DNA from 4 places in the Nocardia sp. 348MFTsu5.1 genome. Region 1 is predicted to be linked to each of the others. Evidence: riboswitches for the same ligand, from Rfam matches in the RefSeq annotation. Region 1 holds a riboswitch; each other region holds the start of a gene.
The links. A riboswitch is a leader RNA that binds a small molecule or an ion and turns the genes downstream of it on or off. The one in region 1 is predicted to bind S-adenosylmethionine.
Positions count from the first base shown of each region.

Region 1 (7,496 bases):
TTCCAAGGTACAGACCCGAAACAGCCGCCAAGGATATCGTTGCCGAAAGCCGTTGCGACAGCTGAAGGAATGCAGCAGCCACGCCACTGGCCCCGGCGGGCGCGTACTCGAGCGTCAATGCACGGTTCGGCGCGTCGACCAGCCCGCTCGCGATTCCGGATACCACCGCCAGCAGGACGAACACCGGGATGATGTGCTCGCGTGGCACCACGTTGACGGCGGCGATGTACCCCGCGACGACGACGACTTCGGTGGCGACAGCGCACACCACAGCGCCACGTCCGAATCTCGACACAAGACGCCAGCCGAAGGCCGACGTCACGGCCATCGTCACCGCGCTGCCCGACATCACCAGTGCCGCCTGCAAAGCCGAATAGCCGAGCCCTTCGATGAGGTACAGGCTCAGGACCGCGTTCAGCGCCAAGACGGCACCGAACCAGAACAGTGCCACCGTCGTTCCGAGTGTGTAACCTCGCGCCGCAATCAACGCAGGCAACAAGACCGGAGTACCACCGCGCGCGGCGAATCTGCGTTCCCAGAACCAGAATCCGATCAGCGCGGCCACCGATACCGCGACGGACAGGACGGAGAACACAGCCCCGAACGACGACACCAACGGCAGCAACAAGGCGAGCGTCGCAACGGCGAGGGCGATCAACCCCACGGTATCGATACTCGCGCCCACACTCGACGTGCGATCGGGCTGCAAGTAGATCACCGCCATCACCAGTGTGGCGATGGCAAACGGGACATTGAGCATCAGGAGCAATCGCCAACCCAGGTCCTCGTCGGCCATCCCGAGCAGCACACCACCGATGATCGGCCCGATCAGTCCCGCCAGGCCCCCTGCGGTGCTGTAGGCACCCAGCGCTTTCGCGCGCTGCCGACCGGTGAACCGGTCGGTGATGATCCCCAAGACCTGGGAACTCACGATCCCGGCGCCGGCACCCTGACCCAGGCGAGCGGCCACGACCATCCACGGACCCGACGCCAGCGCGCCGACGATGCCCGTTGCCGTGAACAGTGACAGGCCGACGAGGAACAGTCTCCGTCGGCCGATCACATCGCCGAGCCTGCCTGCCGGAACCAGTGCCAGCCCGAACATCAATGAATAACTGGCCAGAATCCACTGCACCTCGGCGGTTCCGGCATGGAGCGATGTACGAATTGCCGGAATGCCGATACCGAGAACCGCAGAATCGAGCAGGGTGGTGAATCCCGCTGCAGCGCAGACGAATACCTCTGCGCGTGATCCGGCGGAGGTCTGTGGGTCAACCCGCAGCGTTGATATCGATATCACCCGATTTCATGCCAGGCTCTTCTCGAACGGATGCACGCCGACCTCATCGGAGGGAAGTGTCGTGTCGTACAGCGGGGTGTAGCCGGCAGCGAGATACAACGCCACCGCCTCGGGCTGGTTCCATCCGGTCGTGAGAAAGATTCGGCGATAGCCACGGTCGATCGCGATCTTTTCGAGTTCTGCCACGATCGTCTTGCCGTAACCGCGGCCACGGAACGCCGACGACGTCCAGATTCGCTTGAGTTCGGCAGTGGTGGCGTCGTACTGACGGAACGCACCACCGGCGACCGGGACGCCGTCGGCCAACGCGACGATCAGCACACCGCCCGGCGGCGCAAACTCTTCTGCAGGATATGCCCGTAGCGCGCTGTACTGCTCCCCCGGGCTGCGTCCGTAGCGAGAGCTGTACTCGAGCGCCAACTCCTCGATGAGCGGGGCTGCCAGTGGATCGTCCTGATAGACGGTGGCGATCTGCAACTGGGCGGAATCGACAGTGTCCGTGGTCGTTCCGGAGGCGCCACTGCCTAGTGCACTCATTCGTATTTCCCTCCATCGGTCCGGGGGCCTGCCCATTTCACGGGCGAAAATAGTGGTCGCCGGCGCAACGTGCCCGCCGACGACCACTACTTTCAACGAACTAATTCTTATGCGTCGGTACGGGGAAGTCCGGCCGGGTTGACCTCCGAAGTGGTGACGGCCTCGGTCTGCAGACCCCAGCGGTCGATGACCTTCTGGTAGCTACCGTCCTCGATCGCGTGGTTGATTGCCTCGTTGACGGCTTCGATGAGACCGTTGTCCTTCTTCGTCAGGACCCCGATCTCACCCTGCAGTGCATCACCTGCACCGGAGAACGTGCCGACAATCTCTGTTTCGCCCGACGTTGCAGCGTGGTACACCGACGACGGGTTGGGGCCGAAGTATCCGTCGATGCGACCCGAACCGAGTGCCAGGTAGTAGTCGGCGGCGTTCTGGTAGTACACGATCTCTGCCGGCGCGAGGCCTTCTGCGACATTCTGTTCGTTCCAGTCGACCAGCAACTGCTCCTGATTGGTTCCCGAACCGACGCCGATCTTCTTGCCTGCAACGTCCTTTCGGCCGTCGACCTTCCAGCCACTGTCCTTCTTCGCCTCGAAGGCGAGGTTGTCGAGGCGGTATGTGGCGAAGTCGTACTTGTCCTTGCGCTCCTCGGTCACCGTGACGTTGGAGATGAACACGTCGTTCTCGCCGGAGTCGATCTTGACGAAGTTCTGTGACCAGTCAGCGACCTTCAGGTCGACCTTGAGACCGAGAATGTCCGCGACCAGGTACGAGAAGTCGACCTCGGATCCGACGATCGTCTTGTCGTCCGAAGCGTAGAACCGCAGTGGCGGTGCGGTACCACCGGCTCCGGTGACGATGAGCGTGCCGCGGTCGCGGATCGCCTGGGGCACCTTCGCGGCGATGTCGTCGACCTTGTCGACACGAACTCGGGTGGACTGCTCCGGTGACAGGTCGAAGCTCTGTCCGTCGGAGGTGACGACCTCGTTCTCGGCCTCAGGGTCACTGCACGCAGTGGCTGTCAGTGCGAGCGCGACCAACGCGGACGCGACAAACGCGAGTCGCCGGCTTGTTTTGGGCATGTTTGTTCCTTGCTTGTTGAAATTGAGATGGATCAGAGGACGTGTGCGAGAAACGCTTTGGTGCGTTCTTCCCTCGGGGAATCGATGATCTCCGACGGGGTTCCCTGTTCGACGATGACGCCGCCGTCCATGAACACCACCGTGTCGGCGATCTCGCGTGCGAAACCCACTTCGTGGGTCACGATGACAAGCGTTGCACCGTCACGTGCGAGCCCTCGAATGACCTCGAGGACTTCGCCGACAAGTTCAGGATCGAGCGCAGATGTCGGCTCGTCGAACAGAATTACTTTGGGCCGCAGTGCAAGTGCCCGGGCGATGGCAACGCGCTGCTGCTGCCCACCTGAGAGCCTGCGCGGGTAGTCGTGCGCCTTGTCTGCGACGCCGACGCGTTCGAGCAATGCCCGTACCTCAGGCTCGACGTCCGACCGCTTGCGCCGCTGCGCTGAAATCGGTGCCTCGATGACATTCTCCAGCACGGTCAGATGCGGAAACAGGTTGAAGTTCTGGAACACAAAGCCGATCCGCGAGCGCTGTTGCAGAATTTCCTTGTTGCTCAGCTCGTGCAGCTTGTTGCCCTTACGCTTGTACCCCACCAGGTCACCGTCGACACGGACGATGCCGTGGTCGACCTTTTCCAGATGGTTGAGGACGCGCAGGAGCGTCGACTTTCCTGATCCTGAAGGCCCGATGATCGCGGTGACCTCACCCGGACGCACGACCAGGTCGATGCCCTTCAGGACCTCGAGAGGACCATAGGACTTGCGAACTCCCCTGACCTCGACCGCATACTGCGACTTCTCCACCGGCTCGGTCATCGGGTCGCCCCGCGCGGCGCGAAGTTGATGTCCGAGAATCTCTTTCGGACCTTCTGGATCGGAGTCAACGGAATGTTGCGCACCGCACCCTTGGCATAATGCCGCTCCACGTAGAACTGCACAATCGACAGGATCGACGTGAAGACGATGTACCAGACAGTGGCGACCATGAGCAGCGGCACGACGCGTCCGCTGCGCCCGTAAATGACCTGCACCTGGTAGAAGAGCTCAGCGATCGCCATGACCGACACGATCGAGGTGCCCTTGAACAAGCTGATGACCTCGTTCGCGGCGTTCGGGAGGATGCCGCGCATCGCCTGCGGCAGGATGATCTTGAAGAACTCGCGGCGCTTCGGAATACCAAGCGCTGCAGCGGCTTCGAGTTGTCCCTGGTCCACCGAGATGATGCCGGCCCGGATGATCTCCGCCGAATACGCTGCCTGATGCAACGCCAGACCGATGATGGCGGCAGTCGAACCACTGATCGCATTGTTGACGTTGAACTCGAAGAAGCCCGGCCCGAAGGGAACTCCTACCGAAAGAGTCTGATAGAGGTACGCGATGTTGAACCAGAACAGCAACTGGACGATCAGCGGAATGGACCGGAATGCCCAGATGTAGAACCAGGCAATCACCTGCAGCACTGGATTATTCGACAGTCTCGCCGCAGCCAGCGCGATGCCGATCGCGAATCCCAGCAGGGATCCCCAGAAGGTCAGCTGGATGGTCAGCCACAGTGCATGCATCACGGACGGCGCAGTGAAGTACTGCGCGAACGTACTCCAATCCCAGCCCGGGTTGGTCGCGAATCCGTGCAAGAACTGGGCGACGACGACCAGCACGGCAATCGCGATGATCCAACGCCACGGATGCCACGTACGTGCGATGACGAGGTCGACGTCATCCACCTCGACCGAGGCGTCGGGAGTGGGGCGGGTAACTATCTGGGTCACCGTAACCACCGGTGTGTGCGGGCAGCGAGCATCGCTGAAGAAGCCTTCCAATAGGGCAGAGAAAATGTGTGTGGATGTGGTGTGTCAGACCTGCGTACAGACGCAGGTGCCCGCTCGACACAGGTCGACGTGCAAACGTCGCCACAAAGCGCGATCCATAATCGTTCCTCCATCGGTCTTGGCGGTAGCACCCACACGTCGTGGGACGGGGTTGCTGCGACGTCGAAGAGCCAAGTCTCTCGGTCGCTCTGGATGGTCAGGAGGAATCTATGCGCTCGACAGACCAGCCGTCAAGTAGCGGCAAACGATTTGTGTTGTGACACTACGCTTTCCGTTTGGAATCACCGTGATTTTGACCTTGCAGGACACCCCGTACATATGGGCGCAGCGAGGTGCGAGCCAACTACTCCACGTCCTCCGTGTCCACCACAACAGTCCCGCGCCAGCCGCCGACCACGCGCATGACGTGGTAGATCAGCAGTGCCGCGATTGCTCCGAGGGAGATTCCGCTGAAGCTCAAATCGCCGATGGTCCACGAGAAGTCGGCGATACCGATCACCAGCGCGATGGCTGCGGTGAATTGGTTGACGGGCTTGGAGAAGTCCACTTTGTTGGTCACCCAGATATGCACACCCAGGATCCCCACAAGGCCGTAGAGCGCCGTGGTGACACCGCCGAGAACTCCCGGCGGGACCGATGCGATGACCGCCCCCACCTTCGGCGACAGACCCAGCAGTACAGCCGCGATACCGGCCACCCAGTAGGCGGCGGTCGAATAGACCTTGGTGGCCGCCATGACACCGATGTTCTCGGCGTACGTCGTCGTGGCAGAACCACCACCGCTGCCGGCCAGCATCGTGGCGATGCCGTCGGCCGCCAATGCCCGGCCGATCTTGTGGTCGTAGTTGATGCCGGTCATGGTGTTGATCGACTTCACGTGCCCGATGTTCTCGACCACCAGAACCAGCACCACCGGCAAGAACATCGGCAGCACCGAGAGGTTGAACGACGGTGACTGGAAGTCGGGCAGGCCAATCCAATCGGCGGCACCGATGGGGTCGGTATCAACCTTGTCGCGGACCAGTGCGAACAGATAGCCGATGACAACGCTGGTGAAGATCGCGAGACGTCCGAGCAAACCCTTGAACAACACCAACGATGCGATCAGCAACACCAACACCAACGTGGCCGTGACCGCGTCCTGCTCGTAGTTCGTCTTCGCCGTCGGAGCCAGGTTCAAACCGATCAGAGCGACGATGGTTCCGGTCACGATCGGCGGCATCAGCGCGTGGATCCAGCCGGTGCCGGCGAAGTGCACCACCACACCGATGACGATCAGTACCGCACCGACCATCACGATGCCGCCCAGCGCCGACGCGTGCCCGTCCGAGGCCGTCGCGGCGAGTACCGGGGCGATGATCGCAAAACTCGAACCGAGGTAGCTCGGCAACTCGTTGCGGGTGATCAGCAAGAACAGAATCGTGCCGATGCCGGAGAACAGCAGCGTCGTCGCCGGCGGGAATCCGGTGAGCACCGGAACGAGGAAGGTCGCACCGAACATCGCCACGACGTGTTGCAAACCGATGCCGACGGTGCGGGGCCACGTCAACCGTTCCTGCGGCGAGACAACGTCTCCGCTGCCGACCGTCGTCCAGCTGAACAGGGATGAACGTTTCAGATCTTCCTGCGACATGCGCACCAGTCTGCGTCATCGCGCGGCGATTCTCGCGACGTACACGACACATCCACCGCGATAAGGTAAATCTCGGCGCGCCGGAAAGGCTGGTCGGCGGTGCGTTGAACTCGATCACCGGGGCGCGCGCGTGTTTGTATTGTTCACGCCAACGTCAGGACTCCACACAGTGCCACACGATCAGCAAAACCCAGAGCAGAAGCCTCGGACGCCGCTGTTCTCTCATGGATCCTGGTCGGAGACGTCGCGCATCGCCGACATTCTCCGGAAGGAGACAATCGGCGGCGCGATACTGCTGGTTGCCACCGTCGTTGCGTTGATCTGGGCCAACTCTGCGTGGGCGGATTCCTACACTTCCCTCAGCGAGTTCCATGTCGGCACCGACGCATTGGGTGTGCACCTGGACTTGTCGCTGGCCACCTGGGCAGCCGACGGATTGCTGGCGATCTTCTTCTTTGTGGTCGGTCTCGAACTCAAACGCGAGTTTGTTGCCGGCGACCTGCGCGATCCGAGTCGCGCAGCTCTCCCGATAGCCGCGGCGGTCGGCGGAATGATCGCGCCCGCATTGATCTTTGTGGCAATCACCGCACACGTCGGTGATGGCGCCACCCAGGGTTGGGCCATCCCCACCGCCACCGACATCGCGTTCGCCGTTGCCGTCCTGGCGGTCATCTCCACCCATCTGCCCGCGGCACTGCGGACGTTCCTGCTCACGCTTGCGGTGGTCGACGACCTCCTCGCCATCACCGTGATCGCACTCTTCTACAGCGACGACATCAAACTCGGCGCCCTCGCGCTCGCCGCCGTACCGCTGGTGCTGTTTGCGATCTGCGTTCAGCGCCGAATCCGGGCCTGGTGGCTCCTCATCCCACTCGCAGTCCTGACGTGGGTGTTCGTCCACGAGTCCGGGATCCACGCCACCGTCGCCGGCGTCCTTCTCGGCCTCACGGTTCCCGTGCTTCGGAGTAAGGAAGCCGGCGGACCCGAAGCCGGAATCGGGCTGGCCGAACATTTCGAACATCGAATCAGGCCCATCTCTGCCGGCATCGCGATCCCGATCTTCGCGTTCTTTGCCGCCGGCGTCACGATCGGCGGGCTCGGCGGACTGACCGATGC
Region 1 covers NZ_KB911519.1:137,780-145,275, forward strand. Annotated here, with positions in the region: gene H290_RS0120025 (MFS transporter) at 1-1,300, opposite strand, end outside; gene H290_RS0120030 (GNAT family N-acetyltransferase) at 1,307-1,837, opposite strand; gene H290_RS0120035 (ABC transporter substrate-binding protein) at 1,945-2,919, opposite strand; gene H290_RS0120040 (amino acid ABC transporter ATP-binding protein) at 2,952-3,734, opposite strand; gene H290_RS0120045 (amino acid ABC transporter permease) at 3,731-4,696, opposite strand; SAM riboswitch class I at 4,854-4,946, opposite strand; gene H290_RS0120050 (uracil-xanthine permease family protein) at 5,091-6,380, opposite strand; gene nhaA (Na+/H+ antiporter NhaA) at 6,550-7,496, shown strand, end outside.

Region 2 (7,496 bases), on a different contig from region 1:
AGCCGGTCCAGGAGCGGGTGCGCGCAGAATCGCCCGTCGCGCACACCGATGCCGTATTCCGCCGACAGGTGGGCCGCGACCTCGGCGGCCTGATGACCGTCGACAACAAAGCTGACCACGCCGACGGCATCGGTGCTGTCGGCGAAGATCTTCAGCGTGTGCACGCCGGGGATCTCGGACAGTCCATCGCGCAATTGCTCTGTGAGCGTTGCCTCATGGGAAACCACAGCATCCCCGAGGGACTCGATTTCGACGCACGCGGCGGCAAGCGCTGCCGCTCCCAGGACGTTGGGCGAGCCGCCTTCATGGCGGGCCGGCGCGGGCGCCCACTTCACGTCGTCAGCGGTCACGTTGAGCACCGCACCGCCACCGGCCAGGTACGGATCTGCCGCATCCAGCCAATCCCGAAGTCCGACAAGTACTCCGGACCCGAATGGTGCGTAGGTCTTGTGCCCCGAGAATGCGAGGTAGTCGATTCCGGTGGCGGTGATGTCGACCCGGCGGTGCGGAACCAATTGCGCACCGTCGACTGCGATCCGGGCACCGTGGCGGTGCGCGATCTCCGCCAGCTCACCGATCGGCAAGATCTCACCGGTGACGTTGGACGCGCCGGTGACCGCGAGCAGGACTGCGCGGGTGTCTTTGAGCGCGGTCTCCACCCGACTGATCGTCGCGGCCAACGTATTCGCGCCACGGACGACATGAACGTCATTCCACGGCAACAGGTTTGAGTGGTGCTCCAGGTCGAGCACCACCACCTTTCCCGGCACACAACGAGCCAGCAGGTTCAGGGAGTCGGTGGTGTTCCGCGTGAAGATCAGACAGTGCTCGTTGCCGGCACCAACAAAGTCCGCAACCTGCCCTCGGGCGGTTTCGTAGGCCTTGGTGGTCACCTGGGATGCGTATCCGGCACCCCGGTGGACGCTCGAATAGGTCTGCAGCAGCTGCGAGATCCTCTCGACGACGCTGCACAATGCCGGCGCACTCGCCGCGTAGTCGAAGTTGACGTATCGAGTGGTCGAGCCGTCCCTCAGCGGTGCCTGTGTGTCCGAACCCTCAATCGCAGCAAGGGCTTTGACGGAATGATCAAGTGTTGTAGTGCTCATATCTCACACCTCTTCCGGTGTCAGGGATACCGCACGCACTGAGGAACGAACCTGCCGATACGGCAGTTCGACAACTCGGACGTGTGGGGTCCGCGCTTGCCTGCTCGGGATCGAACAGGCCAGGTCCTCACCCGGAGCACCCCGCCGCGAAGGAGGGTTGCTGACCAGCAAGCCGGGGCTATGCGCTGGCACTCATGACCGACGCTGACGCTAACAGACTTTCCCGGCTCAAGTCCAGATACGAATCAATTAACTTCCCGGTGATCGAAACCCCACTCAGTCATCGGCTTTAAGCCGACCCGTGAGTATCGTTCTGTCAACAGTTGAAGTTCAGAGCCCGAGCATGCCCTCTCCCCGGCCGCTCGTATTTCTCGGTCGGCCACTCGTCGACGTTTCGAACTCCAAGCGGCGGCTTCCTCGAAGCGCCGCACGAACAAGAGAGCAGGCCGATCCGCATGAGCGCGACACGTGTCGACACCGTGGTGGTCGGTGGCGGTGCGATGGGTTCGGCCGCAGCCTGGCAACTTGCCCGCCGTGGCGTGGAGACCGTTCTGCTGGAACGCTTTTCACCGGGCCACACAAACGGGGCATCGCACGGCGCTTCGCGGATCTTCCGTACGTCGTACGCGGACCGCACCTACGTCGAGTTGGCCCGCGAGGCCGAAAGGCTCTGGACGGAACTCGAGCACGAGTCGGGGTCTGACCTGCTCACGGTCACCGGCGGCGTCGACCAGGGCGCGGCCACTCACCTCGCCGGCATCGCCGGCACCCTCGCCGAACTGGGGCTCCCCCATCAGTGGCTCGATGCCGCCGAGGCCGCGCAGCGTTGGCCCGGAATCACCTTCGCCGGCCGCGCGTTGTACTACCCCAACAGCGGTCGACTGCATGCCGACGATGCCGTGCACGCACTGCAGCGCAGCGCGGCCGCTGGTGGAGCAGAAGTCCGACACGAATCGCGGGTGATATCCATCGACGTCAGGGACGACAATTCGGTCTTCGTCCGCACCGACGATCACGAGTATGTGGCTCGCCGGGTGGTCGTCGCGGCCGGCGCATGGGCATCAAAGCTGTTGACCGGCATCGCGCCACTGCCCGCGATCACCGTCACCCAGGAGCAGCCCGCACACTTTGTACCGCGCGATCCGGACGCCAGTTGGCCCAGCTTCGGAATCCTGCACGATCCGGATGGACCCGATGCACCCGAGTTCGGTGGCGTGTACGGATTGTCCTCAGGTGCCGAAGGTGTCAAGGTCGGCTTCCACGGAACCGGTCCAATTGTCGACCCCGATCGCCGCGATTTCACGGCCGAACCACGGCAACTCGCGGCCCTACAGGACTACGTCCGGCGCTGGGTGCCGGGCGTGGACGCCGACGCTCTGACCCCGATCAGCTGCACGTACGCCACCACACCCGACTCCAACTTTGTCATCGACCGGTCCGGTCCGGTTGTTGTCGCGGCCGGATTCTCCGGGCACGGCTTCAAGTTCGTCCCGGCCATCGGCCGCCTCCTCGCCGACCTCACCGTCGACAAGGACGCGCCCGCACTGTTTTCGTTCCGTTCCCACTCCGCAGAGAAGGTTGTTTGAACATGTCGAACTACGCCAGTCCAGTCGATACCGAAACCTACGGCGAGTACACGATCACTCGCGCGCCGGACGACACCCGCCCCGTGTACCGATTCACGGGTCGCATCAGCGATGACGGTTCCACGCCCTATCCGGCCGAATCCGGGCGCTATCACGTCTATTCCGGGTGGTTCTGCCCCTGGGCGCAGCGCGTCACGCTCGTGATCGAATTGGCGGGCCTGTCCGATCTGGTGAGTGTCAGCTACGTCGCCGGTGGTCGCGACGCCCGCGGCTGGGGCTTCCGTGAAAGTACCGGCCCCGACCCGGTCAACGGCTTCACGCTGCTGCGCGATGCCTACAACGCGACCGAACCCGGCTTCGACGGCCACGTTTCGGTTCCGACCCTGTGGGACCGCACCACCAAGCAGGTGGTGAGCAACACGTTCGACACGCTCGACGCCGATCTCGCGACGCAGTTCCGAGGTCAGGTCACCAGCGAGTTCGACCTCTACCCGGAGAACCTGCGTGCGCAGATCGACGAGCTGGAGGCGTGGTTGCGTGCCACCGTCAACAGCACCGCCAACGTCGCCACCGGCACCGGTCCGGCCGCCGAAGAAGCGGCAACCACGGTGTTCGGGGCGTACTCCGAACTCGACAGCCGATTGGCCGACAGCCGATTCCTGCTGGGCGACAACGTGACCCTGGCCGATGTCCGGCTCTGGGTGACGCTGGTCCGTCACGACGCCGCCGCCGCCAGGACCGGGACCCGGCGCCTCTCGGACTTCCCGAACCTGTGGCGCTACGCCCGAGACCTGTACTCCTTGGACGCATTCCGCGTCACCACCGATTTCACATCCTTCGGTGCATCAGACGCCGTGGTCGACGACTGGAAGTCGCCGATCACGTCATCCGCATCAGCCCACTAGGAGTTCGGATGGCTGCGCCCATTCCATTGTCGGTCCTCGACCTTCTGCCACGTTCGGCCGGGTCGGACAACACCACCGCTTTACGCAACACGATCGACCTCGCCCAGCGCACGGAGCAATTCGGATACGCCCGGTACTGGTTCGCCGAGCACCACCTGAACCCCGGGGTCATCGGTTCGTCGCCCGCCGTGGAGATCGCACTGATCGCCGGATCCACTTCGACGATCCGATTGGGTTCGGCCGGAGTGCAATTCGGTCATCGGACGCCGCTCGCAACGGTCGAGGAGTTCGGCCTGATCAATGCCCTGTACCCGGGCCGCCTCGACCTCGGGATCGGACGGTCGTTCTCCCGGCCCGAACCCGCGTCAGGTGTGGAGTCAGGATCGGTGACCGAAGCAGCTGCGAAGAACTACCTCGCAGCACGCGGTGGCGGCGCGCACACCGAAGACACCTACACGTCCAACGGGCTGTTGATCCCCAAGCAGTACAACACCGCCGGCATCGTGACGAGTCAGGCGATCACCCACCTGCTCGACCTGCTCCAGCAGCCCGGCGCGTACGCACCCGGCTACGACAAGCAGATCTCCGAGGTGCTCGCGCTCCTCGACGGAACCTACGTCAGTTCGCAAGGACTTCCCGCCCACGCCGCACCGGGCGAGGATTCCGATGTACAGGTCTGGATCCTGGGAGCTTCCGGCGGTTCGAGCGCCGCGGTGGCCGGCGCCAAGGGTTTGCGTTTTGTCGCCAGCTATCACCACAGCCCGAGTACCGTCATCGACGCGGTAGAGGCCTACCGCGCCGCATTCCAACCGTCCGCCGATGTCCCGGAACCGTACGTGGCAGTGTCGGTGGACGCGGTGGCCGCCGAAACCGATGATGAGGCAATCGAATTGGCCAGCGGCTACGCACCCTGGGTCCGAAGTATCCGCCGCGGCGAGGGCGCCATCCCGTTCCCGTCTCCGGCAGAAGCTGCTGCCTTCGATTGGACGGACGACGACCGCGAGCTGGTGCGCGACCGGGTTCTGACGCAGTTTGTCGGATCTCCGGCCACCGTCGCCGACAAACTCGAAGTGCTCCGCGATGCCACCGGCGCCGCCGAGATCTCGATCACGACCATCACCCACGACCACGAGGCACGGGTGCGCTCATACGAACTCATCTCGAAAGAATGGAACGGCAGATGACAGCGCAGACCACACCCGATACCGATGTCCTCGACAATGCCATGTGGGAGAGCATGATCGGCGCTCACCTGCATCTGAGTGAGGGCACCACCCGGGCGCGCCGTTACCTTCCGACGATCTCGCCATTTGTGGGCGTCGGCGACCTGAGCGATCAACAGACCTGGGCCGACCTCGTCGAATTGATCGGTCCCGGAGAGCAGGTCGCATTGCCGGTGGAGGTGTCCAACCTGCCCGACGGCTGGGAGGTTGTGACGAGCGGCCCGGGCGTTCAGATGGTTGCCACCGAAACACTGAGGCCACGGCCCGAACCCGAGGCGATAGTGCTTGGGGCAGAAGACGTTCCCGAGATGCTCGAGCTGATCGACCGCACCAAGCCCGGCCCCTTCGCCCCCGAAACCTACCGACTGGGAACCTATCTCGGCATCCGCCGTGAGGGCCGGCTCATCGCGATGGCCGGTGAGCGTCTCCATCCACCGGGGTGGACCGAGATCAGCGCGGTGTGTACCGACGCAGAATACCGCGGCGAGGGCCTGGCAACCCGACTGGTTCTGGCTGTCGCCCACGGGATCTACGCCCGCGGCGAGACTCCGTTCCTACACGCCGCAGCGAACAACACCAACGCGATCGAACTCTACAAACACCTAGGCTTCCGGCTGCGGACCAACATCACCTTCACGGTGGTCCAGTCCCCCGGCCTCTGATCCCGGTACCGCGCACACCCCGTCGACACAGACGGCGCCTTCAGAGTCGCCGACGAGTTCGAACGGGGTGTGCGGGGTTTCAGGCATTGGTGGACTCTTCTGCCCGGACCTTGTCGAGCACTCCGGTGAACGTCTCTGCCGACTGTGCGCCGGAGACGCCGTACTTGCCGTTGATGACGAAGAACGGGACACCCGAAATGCCGTACGCGCGAGCCTGATTGATGTCGGCATCCACCGCGTCGGCGTACTCACCGGATTCCAGAACCTTCAGCACCGCGTCCCGGTCGAGTCCCACGTCCGCGGCGAGATCGGCGAGGTCTTCGCTGCGGCCCACGTGACGGCCCTGCTCGAAGTACGCCTGGAACAACCGCTCCGCATACTCGAGTTGCTTGCCCTGCGCCTTGGCGTAGTGCAGGACCTGATGTGCCTTGAGCGTCTTGGTGTGCAGAACCGCGTCGTAGTCGAAATCGAGGCCGACCTCGGCAGCGATCCCGGAGACGTTTTCCAGCATCTGCTGCACCTGCGCAGCATCTATCCCCTTGCGCTTCACCAGGAAATCCACCGACGACCCGGCGAAGTCCTCCGGCGTATCCGGGGACAATTCGTAGCTGTGATACGTCACCTCGACGTCGTCACGGCCTTCGAACTCAGCCAGACCGGCCTCGAACTTACGTTTTCCGATGTAGCACCAGGGGCAGGCGATGTCAGACCAGATGTCGACGGTGATGGGTGTAGGCACTCGAAGTTCAACAACCACATGAGGCAGGCCATTCCCGCCTGTGCCTCGTTGCACACAAGTCCATCCAGGACGTCACATCCGGCCCTCGATTGCGAACTTGTGTGCACCCGCGCCCGCTGACGGCCTGTGCATCGTCCGCGAACTGTGGATAACCGTGCTCGCCGATGTCCTCCGCTCGCCGAATCGTCCGCGTGCGCAGACATCGTGTTGGCCATGGGAGATGTTCACAGTCGCGAACAGCTGCTGGCCTCCGGGATGAGTCGCCGCGAGCTGTCGAAGCTGCACCGAATATTGCCCGCGATCTATTCGACGAGCGAGCCCGACTATCTCGACCGGTGTCGAGCCGTCACCTTGTGGAAGCCGGCCGCTGTGATCAGTCACTCGTCCGCGGCCTGGCTCTGGGGGCTCATCGAGGGAGAACCGACGCTGGTCGAGGCGACCGTGCCGCCGAAAACGCAAGCACGAGGCCCGAAGTGGGTCGTGCTGTATCGCCGCGAGGTAGACACGACACTGGTGCGCAAGGGGTTCCCCGTCGTTCCGATCGAGCAGTGCCTGATCGATGTCGCGACCACTATGGATCGGCCGGCTCTGGAAGGGCTGTTCGACGCTGCGATAGGTACACGGGTGGATTGGCGTGCGGTCGCACGAATGTGCGAACGGTCCCCGGGCCGGCACGGCATCGCCGCCGTCAGGGAACAACTACGCACCTGCTGCCCGCTGACACGGTCCGAAGCCGAACGGATCGTCGCGCGCGCCCTGACCGCACGCAATTTCCCACTCGAGATCAACGCCAGAATTGGTCGCTACTACGGCGATCTCGTGTGCCGGCGGGCGCGGGTGATCGTCGAAATCGACGGACGCGAGTTCCACATCGAACCCGGACCGTTCAACAACGACCGAAAGCGTCAGAACGAACTGATCGACAACGACTGGCGGATCCTGCGCTACTCGGCAGCCACGGCGATGGCCCATCTCGACGAGGTCGTCGACGACATCATCCGCGTCGTACGCAAGCGTCGTCGCAGTCGACGTGCCTGAGTGCACACAAGTTCGCTCGCGAAGTCACATCCGGCCCTCTGAGGACGATTTGTGCGCAACGAGGCACGCCCTCAACGACGAAACCGGCCCACCCCCGAAGGAGTGGGCCGGTCTGCAGAAGTAGAGCTGGAAAGCGTGGACTAGAAGCCCATGCCGCCCATCTCGTCGCCGCCCGGCATGGCCGGTGCAGCATTCTTCTCGGGCTTGTCAGCGACGACGGCCTCGGTGGTGAGGAAC
Region 2 covers NZ_KB911509.1:594,315-601,810, forward strand. Annotated here, with positions in the region: gene H290_RS0102815 (aminotransferase class V-fold PLP-dependent enzyme) at 1-1,106, opposite strand, end outside; SAM riboswitch class IV at 1,194-1,306, opposite strand; gene solA (N-methyl-L-tryptophan oxidase) at 1,562-2,692, shown strand; gene H290_RS0102825 (glutathione S-transferase C-terminal domain-containing protein) at 2,695-3,597, shown strand; gene H290_RS0102830 (LLM class flavin-dependent oxidoreductase) at 3,606-4,781, shown strand; gene H290_RS0102835 (GNAT family N-acetyltransferase) at 4,778-5,482, shown strand; gene H290_RS0102840 (DsbA family protein) at 5,562-6,221, opposite strand; gene H290_RS0102845 (DUF559 domain-containing protein) at 6,435-7,259, shown strand; gene groL (chaperonin GroEL) at 7,400-7,496, opposite strand, start outside.
Region 2: another riboswitch for S-adenosylmethionine. It lies ahead of H290_RS0102815 (aminotransferase class V-fold PLP-dependent enzyme); the one in region 1 lies ahead of H290_RS0120045 (amino acid ABC transporter permease).

Region 3 (7,496 bases), on a different contig from region 1:
CGCCCGCGACCTGAACCGGTCAGCCTCGGGCGAGGTCGAGAGTCTTCTTGAGAAGTTCTGAGACCGCATCGTATTCGGTGAGGAATCCGTCGTGGCCGTTGTCGGAATGCACCACCTGCAACCCGTCGACGCAGCCGGGCATGAATTCGGCCAACTCGATCTGCTGGCGCAGGGGATAGAGCCGGTCGGAGTCGATTCCGCCGATCACGACGGGCACGTGGCAACTCCGCAGTGCGGCCTCGACGCCACCGCGACCCCGTCCGACGTCGTGGTGGTTGAGGACCTCGGACAGCACCACATAGCTGCCCGGATCAAACCGATGTACAAGTTTGTCGGCCTGGTGCTCGAGGTAGCTCTGCACCGCGTAGCGGCCACCGTGCAGTGGATCCTCTTGTCCCTGAGGGAGATTCTCGAACCGCTGGTCGAGTTCGGGTTCATTTCGGTAATACATGTGCGCGATGCGGCGGGCGATACCGAGCCCCGATGTGGGAGTCCGGCCGGTACCGTGGTAATCGCCGTTCTGCCAGTTGGCATCTGCCTTGATGGCCGCGATTTGTGTTGTCTGCGTACCGATCTGGTCTGCCGAAGCACGAGCGCCGACGGCGAGGATCAGGCCGCTACGCACGCGCTCGGGGTAGCCGACCACCCATTCGAGGGCACGCGCGCCACCCATCGAGCCGCCGAGGACGGCTGCGACGGAATCGATCTGCAATGCATCGAGCAATGCCACCTCGGCGCGGACCTGGTCGAGCACGGTGATGTGCGGGAATCGTGAACCCCACACTTGCCCTTCGGAATCCAGTGATGCCGGGCCGGTCGAACCGCGGCACCCGCCGAGGACGTTGGCCGACACGACACACCATTCGTCGGTGTCGACTGCGGCGCCCGGGCCGATCAGCCCATCCCACCAACCGGGGGAGGGCTGATCGGGACCGGCGGGTCCTGTCGCATGGGAGTCGCCGGTCAGGGCATGCAGTGCCAGAACTACATTGTCGCGGGTGGGCGAGAGTGTGCCCCAGCGTTGGAACGCCAGGGTCACATTCTCGATCTGTCCACCGTTGTCCAGCGAAATCGGGCCGACCGGCACACTGGTCAGCTGCCCATCAGGCAGGGATTCCCAGTCCGGATGGGTTCGTGATGGCGTGTGCGGGTCGATGCTCACCTCACTTGGCCGCAGTGAAGCCCGAGTCGAGGTCGGCGATGATGTCGACGACGTTCTCGATACCCACCGCCAACCGGACCAGTCCGGGGGTCACGCCGGCAGCGAGCTGCTCTTCGGCGATCAGCTGGGAGTGGGTGGTCGATGCGGGGTGGATGACCAGCGACCGCACATCGCCGATGTTGGCGACATGGCTGTGCAGCGTGAGGGCGTCGACAAACCGCTTGCCGGCGTCCACCCCTCCGACGATCTCGAAGCCGATGATCGCGCCCTGACCACGCGGAGCCAATTCCTGGCCACGCTTGTACCAGCGTGAGGACTCGAGGCCGGCGTAGGCCACCGACTCCACCTGCGGGTGCTCGGACAGGTACTTGGCCACTGCCTGAGCATTCGACACGTGGCGCTCGATCCGCAGGCTGAGGGTTTCGAGGCCCTGCGCGATGAGGAACGCGTTGAACGGCGAAATGGCGGCACCGGTGTCGCGCAGCCACTGCACGCGGGCCTTGAGGGCGAAGGCCGGAGCGCCGAGATCGGCGAACACTGCGCCGTGGTAACTCGGGTCCGGGGTGGTGAAACCGGGGAACAGGTCCACACCGTCACGCTGGCCGCGCCAGTCGAAGGTGCCGCCGTCGACGATGACGCCGCCGATGGCAGTGCCATGTCCGCCAAGGTATTTCGTGGCCGAATGGACCACGATGTCGGCGCCGTGGGCCAACGGGTTGATCAGGTAAGGGGTGGCGACGGTGTTGTCGACGATCAGGGGCAGACCGGCCTCGTGGGCGACAGCAGAGATGCCGGGCAGGTCGAGGATTTCGTTGTTCGGGTTCGAGATGGTCTCGCCGAACAGCGCGCGGGTGTTGGGCTGGATTGCCGCGCGCCAGCTGTCGAGGTCCTCGGGGTCATCGACAAAGCTGACCTGGATGCCGAGCTTGGGCAGTGTGTAGTGGAAGAGGTTGTATGTGCCGCCGTAGAGACGGGGGCTCGACACCACGTGGCCACCGTTTTCGACGATGTTCAGGATCGAGTACGTCTCGGCGGCCTGGCCCGAGGCGACGAGCAGTGCTGCGACGCCGCCTTCGAGGGATGCGATGCGCTGTTCGACGGCGTCCTGGGTGGGGTTCATGATGCGGGTGTAGATGTTGCCCGGCTCGGCCAAGCCGAAAAGATTTGCGGCGTGCTCGGTGTCGCGGAACGTGTACGACGTGGTCTGGTAGATCGGAAGGGCGCGGGCGGAAGTCGCCGAATCCGGGCTCTGGCCAACATGGACCTGCTTGGTTTCAAAGCTCCAGTTGTCAGCTGGATTGACGTCTGTGTCAGACATGTAGGACTTCTCTTTCTTGGTCGGTAGGGCATCCAATTAGAGGGTCCGACCATCCGGACCCGCGCTTGCCGCGGCGAACCGCAACCTGGTCGTCACCCGGAGCACCCCACCGCGGATGGAGGGTTGCCGGTCAGCTAGCCGGGGCTTGTCGCTGACACTCAGGACCTGGCCAAAAGGATATAACACGCGTCGGAGCCGCTGAGAACCCTCTCGCGCACCTCAATTGCTCCCCGTTTCCGGGCCGATGGATCGCGTATCGTCCTTGCACCGAAACCCCGGGCCCTGGGGTTCCGTTTTCGGGATTCACATGTTCGGAGGATATCTGAGAACAGGTGTTGTCTTTTACGATTGCTTCTCGGGAGTAGCGACCATTCTTTCGAAGCTCTCGGCTCTTCGCGTCAGATAATCCAGGGGGTTCGGAAATGGGTTCGCATACGAAGCGGGCTCGCGCCCGGGACCGATCTGCGGCCCGGCGTCGTGCGATGGCCGCTACGGCAACTGTGGCGGTGACCCTGCCTGTTCTGGGATTCCTGGCTCAGCCGGCTGGTGCAGCGGAGGATTCGGTCGACTGCGCGAAGGGGCGCGTGTTCGTCGTGCCCGGAACCGCGGATCCCAACTCCATCCACACAGCGGGACTGGAGACTCGCTACGGAACCGAAGGCAAGGACTACCGCATCGAGATCATCGACTATCCAGGTGTCCTGTGGCCTCTCGGTGGGACGTCCTACGACCAAAGCGTTGAATTGGGTATAGAGAACCTCGAGACCGCGGTGGCGGTCTATCACGAGGCTTGTCCAGACCAGCCTGTCGTGATCGTCGGCTATTCCCAGGGCGCCCGCATCGCCGGCGATGTGTTGTCCGAGATCGGCCGCGGCGAGAGCCCTGTATCGATCGACCCGACTCAGGTGACCGGTGAGTTGTACTCAGATCCTCGTCGTACGGGGGATGCCGAAGGCCGCGGGGTCGAACTGATCCTTCCGGCCGTGATCCCCGGCATCACGATGAATGGTGCACGCGAGGGTTTCGGTGCCGCGAAAGTCACGCAGTTCTGCGTCGAAGGCGATCCGATCTGCGATCTCCAGGACCCGTTGCACTACCCGCTCCGCGCCGTCGACGGCTTGCTCGGCTACTTCGTCAAACATCTGACCTATGACGATGACATCTCCAAGGGGCCCGACGCCAGCGAGAACTCGCCGCGTGACGTACTCATCCCGTCCGATCCCGCGATCGGGGTCATCCTCGAGAGCCTCGGATTGCCGTTCCGATACATCGCAGTCGACAACCCTCTGCAGTTTCCAGACCTCGCAGTCCTTCGTCCGCTCTTCCATGCCGTGAATCAGTTCCTTCCACCGCTGCCGTACCTCGGGCATGGCGCGTACCTTCCTGACCTATGGGTCCTTCGCGACGCACTGTCGGGAAGTCCGGCTGCCTGGCAGGCCATCGGCGACAGCACGATCAGCATCTTGCGGTACCCGGAGAACTTCGTCCGCGATTGGATCGCGGAGATCGATCGGCAACTCGACCAGCTCGACGGCGCCCGCCTCGGGATCGTACCGGCGCCGACGGTGGCGAATGCGACGCAGCGGACCACGGATTCAGCGGCCTCCGAGTCGGTGTGGATCGAGCCGCATGACCTGACGCCGACCACCCGGCCTGAGGCGGAACCTGCGGAGACCACGCCGGCCCCGACCGAGCCGGCCCCGAGTGTCGAAGCCCGGGATGCCGAGCCCGCGAACACCCCATCTCCGTCCCCCGATCCCGCCTCGGTCGAGCGGTCCGGTGGCGGCGCCGAGCAGGACGTTGATCCGGTGGCTGAAGACGAGCCATTCGGCGATGTGGATGCGGCCACAGAGGACCCCGCTGCGGCCTGACGCGGTTGCATCACGGCTCTCGGCACCATCGTGGAGGTCGCAATCTTCGTCCCCTCGAGCAGGGTCGGAGGGAAATGTTCCCTCGGAGGTACCTGCGAGGGATGAAAGTGGACGGTCGCCCTTAGCCCTGATGGGTAGATTCGAGATTCCCGGGCTGTGGGTCAGTTCACGTCCGTTTCCGGAATGACCCGGGACTGCCTAGGGTTGGCACCGTAGTCACGTTGGCAATGTCGCCGTCGCACCCCGATCACGCCCGAGAGGTTCAATCATGTCTGCGCTCAGCACTGTCGTCCCCGAAGTCTCGGGGCCGATGCGTGGCAGTAGACGCACGGTCATCCTGGCGTTGTCGCTGGGGGCGTTCGGTATCGGTACGACCGAGTTCGTCGCGATGGGACTGCTGCCGTACATCGCCGGTTCGCTGGGGACCAGTGAGCCGACGGCCGGGCACGTGATCTCGGCCTACGCGCTCGGCGTTGTGGTGGGTGCTCCGATGATTGCCGCCCTCACCGCCCGAATGTCGCGGCGCACGTTGCTGATTGCACTGATGGTCGCGTTCACCGTGGGCAACGCCGCCACCGTGCTCGCCCAGAACTACGGCACATTGATGGCCGCCCGGTTCGTCGCCGGACTGCCGCACGGCGCCTACTTCGGCGTGGCCGCCCTCGTTGCCGCGCATCTGGCGGGTCCCGAATCGCGGGCAAAAGCGGTGGGGCAGGTGATGGTCGGCCTGAGCGTCGCCAATGTCGTCGGGGTACCGGTGGCGACCTGGCTCGGTAGTGCGCTCGGCTGGCGGTCGGCGTTTGTGGTCGTGGTGGTGATCGGGCTGCTGACGATTGTGGCCCTGTACATGTTCTTGCCGGCACTGTCCGATATGAAGATCACCAATCCGATGACCGAACTCGGGGCGCTGAAACGTCCGCAGGTCTGGTTTGCACTCCTCATCGGCATCGTCGGATTCGGCGGCATGTTCGCCTTTTACACCTACATCAGCACCGCATTGACCAGCGTGTCCGGTGTACCCGAATCGTTTGTCCCGTTCGCCCTGATGCTGTTCGGCCTGGGCATGGTGGCCGGCAACATCCTCGGCGGAGCTCTCGCCGATCGTGGCGTGGTGAGGGCGATATTCATCTGTCTCGTCGCCATCATGGTGGTACTGATCGCGTTCGCATTGCTGGCGGCCAACCCATGGGCAGCGCTGATCCTGACCTTCTTCATCGGGTTGACCGGGGTCGCGTTGACGCCCGCATTGCAGATCCGCCTGATGGATGTCGCCGAGGATGCGCAGACCCTGGCCGCGGCGCTGAACCACTCGGCCCTCAACGTCGCGAACGCGAGTGGGGCGTGGATGGGCGGGCTCGTGATCGCGGCCGGCTACGGGTACCGGGCGCCGTCGTTGCTCGGTGCGGGGCTGGCGCTCGCCGGACTCGCCGTGCTCGGGCTGGCCGTGCTCTATGCCCGCAGATCCACTGTCGCAGGGCGCACGTAGGCTCGCCCGACGTGACCACAATCGTGACGACGATCAACGTGAACGGCATTCGCGCAGCGGTGAAACACCGCTCCGAACGCAACCTGGGTCTGATCCCGTGGCTGCGGGATACCAACTCGGACCACGTGCTGATGCAGGAGACGCGGGCGAGCGAAGATCAAGTGGCCGAGGCATTGGCCCCGATTCTCGACGACGGCTGGTTCCTGAGCCTCAACGAGTCGTCGGTCAAGGGGCACGCGGGCGTGGCGATCCTGTCGCGCAGCCAACCGGACAAGGTGCGAGTCGGTTTCGGCAGCAGCGAATTCGACGACACCGGGCGCTACATCGAAGCCGATTTCGGCTCTCTGACCGTGGCGAGCCTGTATCTGCCCAAAGGCGCCGCCGACGGCGACAAACGCGACGCGAAGTTCCGCTTCCTCGACGAGTTCGGTGAGCACTTGGCCACTCTCGGCCGAAAACGCCGGGGTGTGGTGGTCGGCGGCGACTGGAACATCGCGCCCACCGCCCTGGATCTGAAGAACGCCAAGGGCAATGTGAAGAGCCCCGGCTTCCTGCCGGAGGAACGCGCCTGGGTGGCCGGGGTCCTCGACTCCGGATGGCGTGATGTCGCCCGGGATCTCGCCGGTGAGGTCGCCGGGCCGTACAGCTGGTGGAGCTGGCGGGGCAAGGCATTCGACAACGATTCCGGCTGGCGGATCGACTATCAGCTCGCGAACAAGGCGATGGCCGCGACTGCGACGAAGTCCTGGGTCGATCGCGCCGGAGCCTACGATCTGCGGTGGTCAGACCACGCGCCGGTCACCGTCGAGTACGCCTGAGGATCGAGTGCGCCGGGTACCGGGTGCGGTGCGATGAAATGCGGTGGCGGGCGGATGAGAGAATTCGAACGTGAGTGAATCGGCAACCGAAACCAAGCCCGCCCGGCGCAAGAGAGTCCTGTCGGGTATCCAGCCCACCAGCGACTCGTTCCATCTGGGGAACTATCTGGGTGCGGTCCAGCAGTGGGTGACGTTGCAGGATGAGTTCGAGCAGGCGTTCTACTTCATCCCGGACATGCATGCGATCACCACCGCGCACGACCCCAAGGCCCTCCGGGATCGTTCGCGCCGCAGCGTCGCCCAATTGCTGGCGCTGGGTGTCGATCCGGCCCGCTCGACCATCTACCTGCAGTCACACGTACCGCAGATCGCTCAATTGACCTGGGTGCTCTCGTGTATCACCGGTTTCGGTGAGGCCAGCCGGATGACGCAGTTCAAGGACAAGTCGGCCAAGCAGGGTGCGGATCAATCGAGCGTCGGGTTGTTCACCTACCCGATCCTGATGGCCGCCGACATCCTGACGTTCCAGGTCGATCAGGTCCCGGTCGGCGAAGATCAGCGCCAGCATCTCGAGCTGACCCGTAATCTGGCCCAGCGCTTCAACTCTCGCTTCGGCAAGACATTCATCGTTCCGGAGGCCTACATCGTCGCCGAGACCGCGAAGATCTACGACCTGCAGAACCCGTCGGCGAAGATGAGCAAGTCGGCGGAGTCCGATGCCGGTCTGATCAACCTGCTCGACGAACCGAAACGGTCGGCGAAGAAGCTTCGTTCGGCGGTCACCGACAACGGTCGCGAGATCGTTTTCGACCGCGAGAACAAACCCGGTGTCAGCAATCTG
Region 3 covers NZ_KB911520.1:47,857-55,352, reverse strand. Annotated here, with positions in the region: gene H290_RS0120540 (Hsp70 family protein) at 1-14, shown strand, start outside; gene H290_RS0120535 (homoserine O-acetyltransferase) at 20-1,162, opposite strand; gene H290_RS0120530 (bifunctional o-acetylhomoserine/o-acetylserine sulfhydrylase) at 1,164-2,480, opposite strand; SAM riboswitch class IV at 2,537-2,646, opposite strand; gene H290_RS30355 (PE-PPE domain-containing protein) at 2,903-4,351, shown strand; gene H290_RS0120520 (MFS transporter) at 4,620-5,837, shown strand; gene H290_RS0120515 (exodeoxyribonuclease III) at 5,849-6,655, shown strand; gene trpS (tryptophan--tRNA ligase) at 6,726-7,496, shown strand, end outside.
Region 3: another riboswitch for S-adenosylmethionine. It lies ahead of H290_RS0120530 (bifunctional o-acetylhomoserine/o-acetylserine sulfhydrylase); the one in region 1 lies ahead of H290_RS0120045 (amino acid ABC transporter permease).

Region 4 (7,496 bases), on a different contig from region 1:
GGCCTGCCATGGCGCCAATCGTGACCACAATCACATTCACAATCAGGATCAACACCGCGCTATGGAGGATCAGTTGAACGCCAACCTGCCCGAGGGGCTTTCGCCCGACACCCTCGCCGTGCGTGGGGGACTCATGCGGTCCGGCTTCGAGGAGACCTCGGAAGCCATGTACCTGACCTCGGGGTACGTGTACTCGTCCGCGGCCGCCGCGGAGCGCGCGTTCACCGGCGAAGATGAACGATTCGTCTACTCCCGGTACGGCAACCCGACCGTCGCCATGTTCCAGGAGCGACTCCGTCAGCTCGAGGGCGCGGAGGCATGCTTTGCCACGGCCAGCGGTATGGCAGCGGTATTCGTGGCACTCGGGGCCCTGCTCAAGGCCGGTGACCGGCTCGTCGCCGCACGCAGCCTGTTCGGTTCGTGCTTTGTGGTGTGCAACGAGATCCTTCCGCGCTGGGGCGTCGAGACCGTCTTCGTCGACGGCGAAGACCTCGAGCAGTGGGAACAGGCACTGTCGAAGCCGACCGACGCGGTGTTCTTCGAGACCCCGTCCAACCCGATGCAGACCCTGGTCGACGTGGAGCGCGTCTGCGAACTCGCACACGCGGCCGGTGCGAAAGTGGTGCTGGACAACGTCTTTGCCACCCCGCTGCTCCAGAGTGGACTCGAACTCGGTGCCGATGTGATCGTGTACTCGGGCACCAAGCACATCGATGGACAGGGCCGTGTGATGGGCGGAGCGGTACTCGGTACCAAGGAGTACATCGACGGACCGGTGCAGACGCTGATGCGGCACACCGGGCCGGCGTTGAGTCCGTTCAACGCCTGGACGCTGCTCAAGGGCCTCGAGACGATGCGGCTGCGGGTGGACCATTCGACCGCCTCGGCTCTGCGCATCGCCGAGTTCCTGGAAGCCGATTCTCGGGTTGCCTCGGTGAGGTATTCGTTCCTGGAATCACATCCACAGCACGAACTTGCAAAGAAGCAGATGTCGGGCGCCGGCACCGTGGTGACGTTCGAACTCGCCGACAACGGTCCGGTATCCGGCAAGGCCCGCGCATTCGAATTGCTCGACGGACTGAAGATCGTCGACATCTCGAACAATCTCGGGGACTCGAAGTCGTTGATCACCCACCCGGCCACGACGACCCATCGCGCGATGGGGCCCGAAGGCCGGGCGGCGATCGGTTTGTCCGATTCGCTGGTGCGTCTGTCGGTGGGACTAGAAGGTGTCGACGATCTGTTGAAGGATTTGGATCAGGCCCTCTAACCGGGCATAGAAATGCCCGCCGAACGCTGGCCGGGCAGGAGAGATTGGAGCGCACATGCTTCACTCTCTCGCTGATTGGGTCATCTCGATCGTGCAGTCGACACCGCCCTGGGCGGTGTATCTCGTCGTGTTCGGGGTGGTCTACGGGGAGGCCGCGCTGCTCCTCGGGCTGGTGTTGCCCGGTGAGACCGTCATGCTGGCCGGTTCGGTGGCAGCGGCCATCGGCGACACCAACATCGGCTGGCTGATCGTCGGTGCCTGCGTTGCGGCGGTCATGGGGGACTCGACGGGCTACTGGTTCGGGCGCCGATCCGGTAGCCGCATCACCGGGTCCCGATTCGGTGGCTGGGTCGGGGAGGAACGCTGGGCACGCGCCGAGGCACTCATCCGCGACGGTGGGGTCGCCACGGTCGTCGGAGCGCGCTGGATCGGATACGTCCGCACGGTCACCCCGTTCGTGGCCGGGATGAGCCAGATGCCCACCCGCCAATATCTCTTCGCAAACGTCGTCGGCGGCGTTTTCTGGGTGATCGTCGTGTGTGTGACCGGTTATGCACTCGGTGAGACGGTCGGTGCGAATCTGCTGTTCTATCTGGCGCTCGCCGCCGGTGTCTCGCTGGCCGGCTACTTCGGCTTTCGGTGGTGGAGGAACCGGAACAGATCACAAAACACCGCTGCCAGCACGGATTAACATTCATGCCGCGTTTAAAAGGCTTGATAGTTGACATGGAAATCAGCGGCCCGGCAATGTGGTTGTAGGTGATGAGTGTCAGCGACAAGCCCCGGCTTGCTGACCGGCAACCCTCCTTTCGCGGCGGGGTGCTCCGGGTGACAACCTGGCCGCGGTCTGTTCGGACGGCGGCAAGCGCGGACTCCCCAGAGTCCTGTTCCGAAGGGATGGCGGGTGACAAGCACCTCCACCAGTGATTTCAGGGAAGAAATCGCGCGATTTGTGAAGGCCCGCCCGACCGACCGGGTTCTTTTCGCGGCCGATTACCCCGAGGCCGTCGCACTGGTCGCCGCCGCGGCGCCCGGCGAAATCCTGACCCTCGATCTGACTGCCGACCTCGCCACCACTGCAGCCCCTTCTCGCCGCGTGGTGCCCGCGCAGATCGATCTGACGACCACCCTGGCCGCCGTGGACAGCGAACTCGCACGCCGGCCGGCGGCCCTCGTGATCGTGCCTGCGGTGGCACCGGCCACCGGTGAGGTATTGCCGCTGCCTGCGTTGGCCGCGATCGCTCATCGTCGCGGTGCGCGCCTCCTGGTCGACGGCAGTGACATCGTCTCCCGGCGCGCAGTCAATCTCACCAGCCACGGCATCGACTACCTGGTGTTGTCCGGACCGTCCGCGGCCGGACCGGCCGTTGTCGTCGGTCGTTCCGACTGGCTCGCGGAAAGTGACGACGCCGCGCCCGAGATCAACATCGTCCTTCCACCCCGGCAGCTGGTCTCCGACCTCGGCTACGAATGGGTCGGGCTCCATGAGCAGGCCTGCTCCGACTGGCTCGATGCCGAGATCGATCGGCTTCCCGGAATCCGCCGGTTGCACCTGTGGACAGATGCCCGCGACCGAGTGGGCATCGCCTCGCTGGCCGTGTCGGGCCATCGCCGGCCCGTCGTCCTCCGCTGGGATGCCGGAACCGGCATCGACGAGCTCGCCAGGCAACTGAACTCACTCGCAGAGAACGTTTTTGAGCAGGAGAAGTCATGACCGAAAACCGACGCGCCCAAGCTCCCCGAACGCGTCCGGAGCTGCTGGTTGCCATTGACGGCGACGACCATCCGCTCGCCTGGAGTGGGCCCCGTCCGACCGAGGCACCGAGTTCGGTGGTCCGCCGGATCCGCCAGCCGGAACTGAGGGGTGGCATCAAGGAACGCGCTGCGCTGCGTGCCGGCTGGCAGGAACTGGGCGACGATCCCGCCGACCTGGTGGTGGCGTTGGAGATCGACGTGGTGATCGCCGACGATGCGGCCACCGCTCGCGCCGAGCTCCTGCGTCTGGGGGAGTCGCGGTTCGGTGACACCGTTCGCTATGTGGGCACTGCCAATGGCCTGCTCACGCTGATCCTCGACATCTACGCCGCAGAGGTCGCAGACGCGGTCATCCTGCGTCCCCTGGATCAGGGACAGGGCGCAGGCTCGGCCCAGCTCATCGCCGAGAAGGTGCTGCCCGGACTGCTCGAACGGGCCGCCGCAGCCTGATTCCCCCCGCCACGCCGCATCCGGGGCGTGGCAGGGGTGGGCGCATCAGCTCTCGCCGTTCTCCCAGCGATCGATGATCTCGGCCCGGGCGCTCTCGGTCAATGAACCGTAGAGCCGTAGCCGGGCCATGCCTCCGTCCGGGAAGATGTCGAGGCGCGCCTCGGTCATCGGCCGATCGGTCTCGACCAGGAACCGGTGGCGGGTGTCGGGCTGCAGTGGCGAGCGCCCCAAGACCTCGAACCATTCACCGTCGTCGCCGTCGCGGCCACGAATCATCGCTGACCCCGGCGCATTGCCGAGGAAGTAGCTGGTGTCGAGTTCGGCCAGGCCGATCGTCGACTCGCCGGCCAATTTCACCTGGACCCAGTCATTTCCGTCATCGCGGCGGCGGGAGGTCTCCCAGCCTTCGCCCATCGTGCGGGCCCGACCGGGCATCAGCAGATTGTTCGGCGAGCCGTAGAACATGTTGGAGCAAGCGGTGATCATGCCGCCGTTCTCGAGCGCGGCGAGGTCGAAGTGGCCGTACGACAAGAACTTCGGATCGGGGACGCCACGACCGTGCACCCGGAACCGGGCCACGCCACCATCGGGATGGATCGACAGCCGTACGTGGGTGAAACGTTCCTTGGAATCCACCCGGAACGGGTTGCGGGTATCACCGTTCACCGCGACGCGGTCGACGATCGTCTGCCACTTGGTGTCCTCGAGAAGCTCGTCCGTGGTCGGAATGCCTTCGACTGCAGCGGCTTCCACCGAGATGTACGGCGGATAGTTACCGACGAACCAGGAGGTGTCGACCACCACGCCGTAGATGACGCCGGGAACCCCGAGGCGGATGATCGCCTGGTCGACACCGGCTTCCCGTCGACGCCGGGTTTCCCAACCGTCGTAGATCTGGCCCTTGTGTCCGAACGTCGCCGGTTGATACTCGGCGTCGGGCGTCTTGATGAGGTTCTGGGACTCTGCGAAGAGGTCGTCGTTGGTCCAGAGGACCGCTCCGCCGAGAGCGCGTAGAGCAAGGTCGGGCATCGAAGTGAAATGGGGGCGCGAGTTCGGCGGCGATGGAGTCACGACTTCCTAGGCTAGTGGTCCGGCAGGCTGGGTGCGACTCGGCTGAACCGATCTTCCCGGCACCGATGTTGCATAAGCACTGTGGCGCGGGCCATACTTTCACGTGACAACTAGTTGCACACAGAAACTCGTTGAATTTGAGAAGGATTATGTCGCGAGACGATCAGATTGTGGACTTCATGGAGGTCCTTGCGAGGCAGTTGCGGATCCGTGAGCGGTTGGCGACCACCCGGTGGCGTACCGCCGACAAAGTCGTCGAAACGGCAGCGTATCACTGCTTGTTCCGCCTGAATGAGGCTCCGGCGCGCTCCGGCGAGCTCGCCGAGGCATTGTTCAGCGACCCTTCGACGATCAGCCGGCATGTCGCGCAACTGGTCAAGCTCGGATATGTCCGGCGCGAAGCCGACCCGAATGACGGCCGGGCGACGATCCTCGTGGTGACCGAATCCGGTGCGAAGCGGGTCGCCGAACTCAAGATCCGCCGCTCGGAGGAGTTGCAGAAGATGCTGTCGGACTGGGACGACGGCGACTTGGACACGTTGACCAGGCTGCTCGGGCGATACGTCGATGCCGCGGAGCGCAGCCTGATCGAGTACAACGCCATGCCCGCCGGCAGCGGCAAGGGCTGAGCTCTCCGAACGGCTGAGTCCCTGGAACGAAAAGGCCCGGCCTCGCAGATGCGGGCCGGGCCTTTCTCGCGAGGCTGATCAGCCCCGATTCCGTCCGCGTCAGTGCGGCTGTGCAGCGAGGCGGTCGATGGCCTCCTGTGCGACCTTCTCGGCGTCGGCCTTGCCGGTCCAGCCGCCGGCCTGGACCTCTTTGCCGGGCTCGAGGTCCTTGTAATGCTCGAAGAAGTGAGCAATCGCACCGAGTTCGAAGTCGGAGACGTCGCCGATGTCCTGGATGTGATCCCAGCGGACGTCGCCGGCGGGCACCGCGAGCAGCTTGTCGTCGCCACCGGCCTCATCGGTCATGCGGAACATGCCGATGATGCGGGCCCGGACGATCACGCCGGGGTACACCGACTCGGGGAGCAGGACCATGGCGTCCAAGGGGTCGCCGTCCTCGCCGAGGGTGTTGTCGATGTAGCCGTAGTCGGCGGGGTAACCCATCGATGTGTACAGGTACCGGTCGAGATAGATCTTGCCCGTCTCGTGGTCCACTTCGTACTTGTTGCGTTGTCCCTTGGGGATCTCAATCGTGACGTCGAAGTCCACGTTGTACTCCTCGTATGTTCTTGCCCACTGAATGTGTGCTGGCTAGCCGGTCAGCAAATCGACTCAACGATACTGTGGAGACCTGGGCCCGCCGCGAGCGGCAAGAACTTCGACCGGAGGTATTTGGTGCCAGGCAGTTCGCGAAGACGTAAAGGGCTTTTGTGGACGCTACTTCCCGTTGTTGTGCTGATCATCGTGGCAGCGATCGTGCTGGTCATCGCATTTCGTGTCGACGAGCGGGCCGACAGTGTCCCCGCGGGTGCCTCGGCGCAGCCGTCTCCGGTCTCGCTGGTCCCGCGGGTCAACCCGGTGGCCGCCGATGCGCCGATGCCGACGACGGCCGGGATCAGCGTGGGTCTGGCCGAGGCGCTGGCGAACCCGGGGCTGGGAGACCTGTCGGGCGAGGTCTCCGATGCGATCACCGGGCAGACGCTGTGGTCGCAGACCCCGAACCAGCAGATGGTGCCGGCGTCGACGATCAAGATCCTCACCGCTTCGGCCGCATTGCTTGCGCTGCCGCATGATCAGCGAATCACCACCACCGTGGTCGCCGGTAGCGGCGGGCAGGTGATCCTGGTGGGCGCCGGCGACCCGACGCTGTCCGTGCAGCCGGAAGGCGAGGAGACGTTCTTCACCGACGCTCCGCGGATCGCCGCGCTGGCCGATCAGATCAAGAAAGCGGGAATCGATGTCACCTCGGTGGCAGTCGACACCAGCGCCTTCACCGGCCCGACGATGGCGGCGAGCTGGGACCCGGTCGACATCGCCGGAGGCAACATCACGCCGATCGAAGCACTCATCGCCGATTCCGGGCGCGTGGAGCCATTGGAGATCGATTCGCCACGGACCGCGACACCGGCGTTGGCTGCCGGATCGGCCCTGGCCGCTGCACTCGGCGTCGACAACCCGGTGAGCTCGGGAACCGCACCGGCCGGCGCCCCGGTGATCGCCTCCGTGACATCGACGCCGCTGCTGACCAGACTCGGAGACATGATGCGCGCCAGCGACAACGTGCTCGCCGAGACCGTGTCCATCGAGATCGCCAAGGCCATCGGCGGCCGGCCCTCACTGGCCGGAGGCATCGATGCGGTCCGAAAGACCCTGAGCGACAACGGGTTCAACCTGAATGGCGCGGTGTTCGAGGATGTCAGCGGTCTGTCCGAGGGCAATCGGGTCTCGGCCGGATTGCTCGACAAGGTGCTCGTGGCAGGAGCCGGGACGGCGCAGCCGAAACTGCGGCCACTCCTGGACATGCTGCCCGTGGCGGGTGCCACCGGAACCCTCTCGGAGCGTTTTGTTCTCGAGAACTCCAGCGGCGCCGGATGGATTCGTGCCAAGACCGGAACACTGACGGTCGCCAGCGCGTTGGCCGGTGTTGTGCAGACGAGAGAAGGTCGCGTGCTGAGTTTTGCCTTGATGTCCAACGGAACAGGTCCGACGGAGGCCAGGCCCGCGCTTGACGCCGTTGCTGTGGCCCTGCGGGAATGCGGTTGTCGATGAGCATCGACTGGAGCCTGGCCGCGACGGTGGGTAAGAAGATCGCCCGGCCGGGTCCGTTGACCACCGCGTACACCGCAGAGGCCGCCCGCAATGAGCTCGCGGCGTCGGCGATGGCCTCGGAGGCGCCGGTACGGGAGATCACCGGTCTGGCCGATGGACTTCCGGTGCCCGCGGCCCGGGTCCTCGACCGCGGTGAATGGATCGAAGCCGCGGCGCTGTCGTTGTCGGCGATG
Region 4 covers NZ_KB911511.1:74,011-81,506, reverse strand. Annotated here, with positions in the region: gene H290_RS0106795 (rhodanese-like domain-containing protein) at 1-24, shown strand, start outside; gene H290_RS0106790 (O-succinylhomoserine sulfhydrylase) at 62-1,270, shown strand; gene H290_RS0106785 (DedA family protein) at 1,326-1,961, shown strand; SAM riboswitch class IV at 2,029-2,144, shown strand; gene H290_RS0106780 (aminotransferase class V-fold PLP-dependent enzyme) at 2,175-2,984, shown strand; gene H290_RS0106775 (hypothetical protein) at 2,981-3,475, shown strand; gene alc (allantoicase) at 3,521-4,546, opposite strand; gene H290_RS0106765 (MarR family winged helix-turn-helix transcriptional regulator) at 4,696-5,175, shown strand; gene H290_RS0106760 (inorganic diphosphatase) at 5,275-5,763, opposite strand; gene dacB (D-alanyl-D-alanine carboxypeptidase/D-alanyl-D-alanine-endopeptidase) at 5,953-7,263, shown strand; gene H290_RS0106750 (zinc-dependent metalloprotease) at 7,248-7,496, shown strand, end outside.
Region 4: another riboswitch for S-adenosylmethionine. It lies ahead of H290_RS0106780 (aminotransferase class V-fold PLP-dependent enzyme); the one in region 1 lies ahead of H290_RS0120045 (amino acid ABC transporter permease).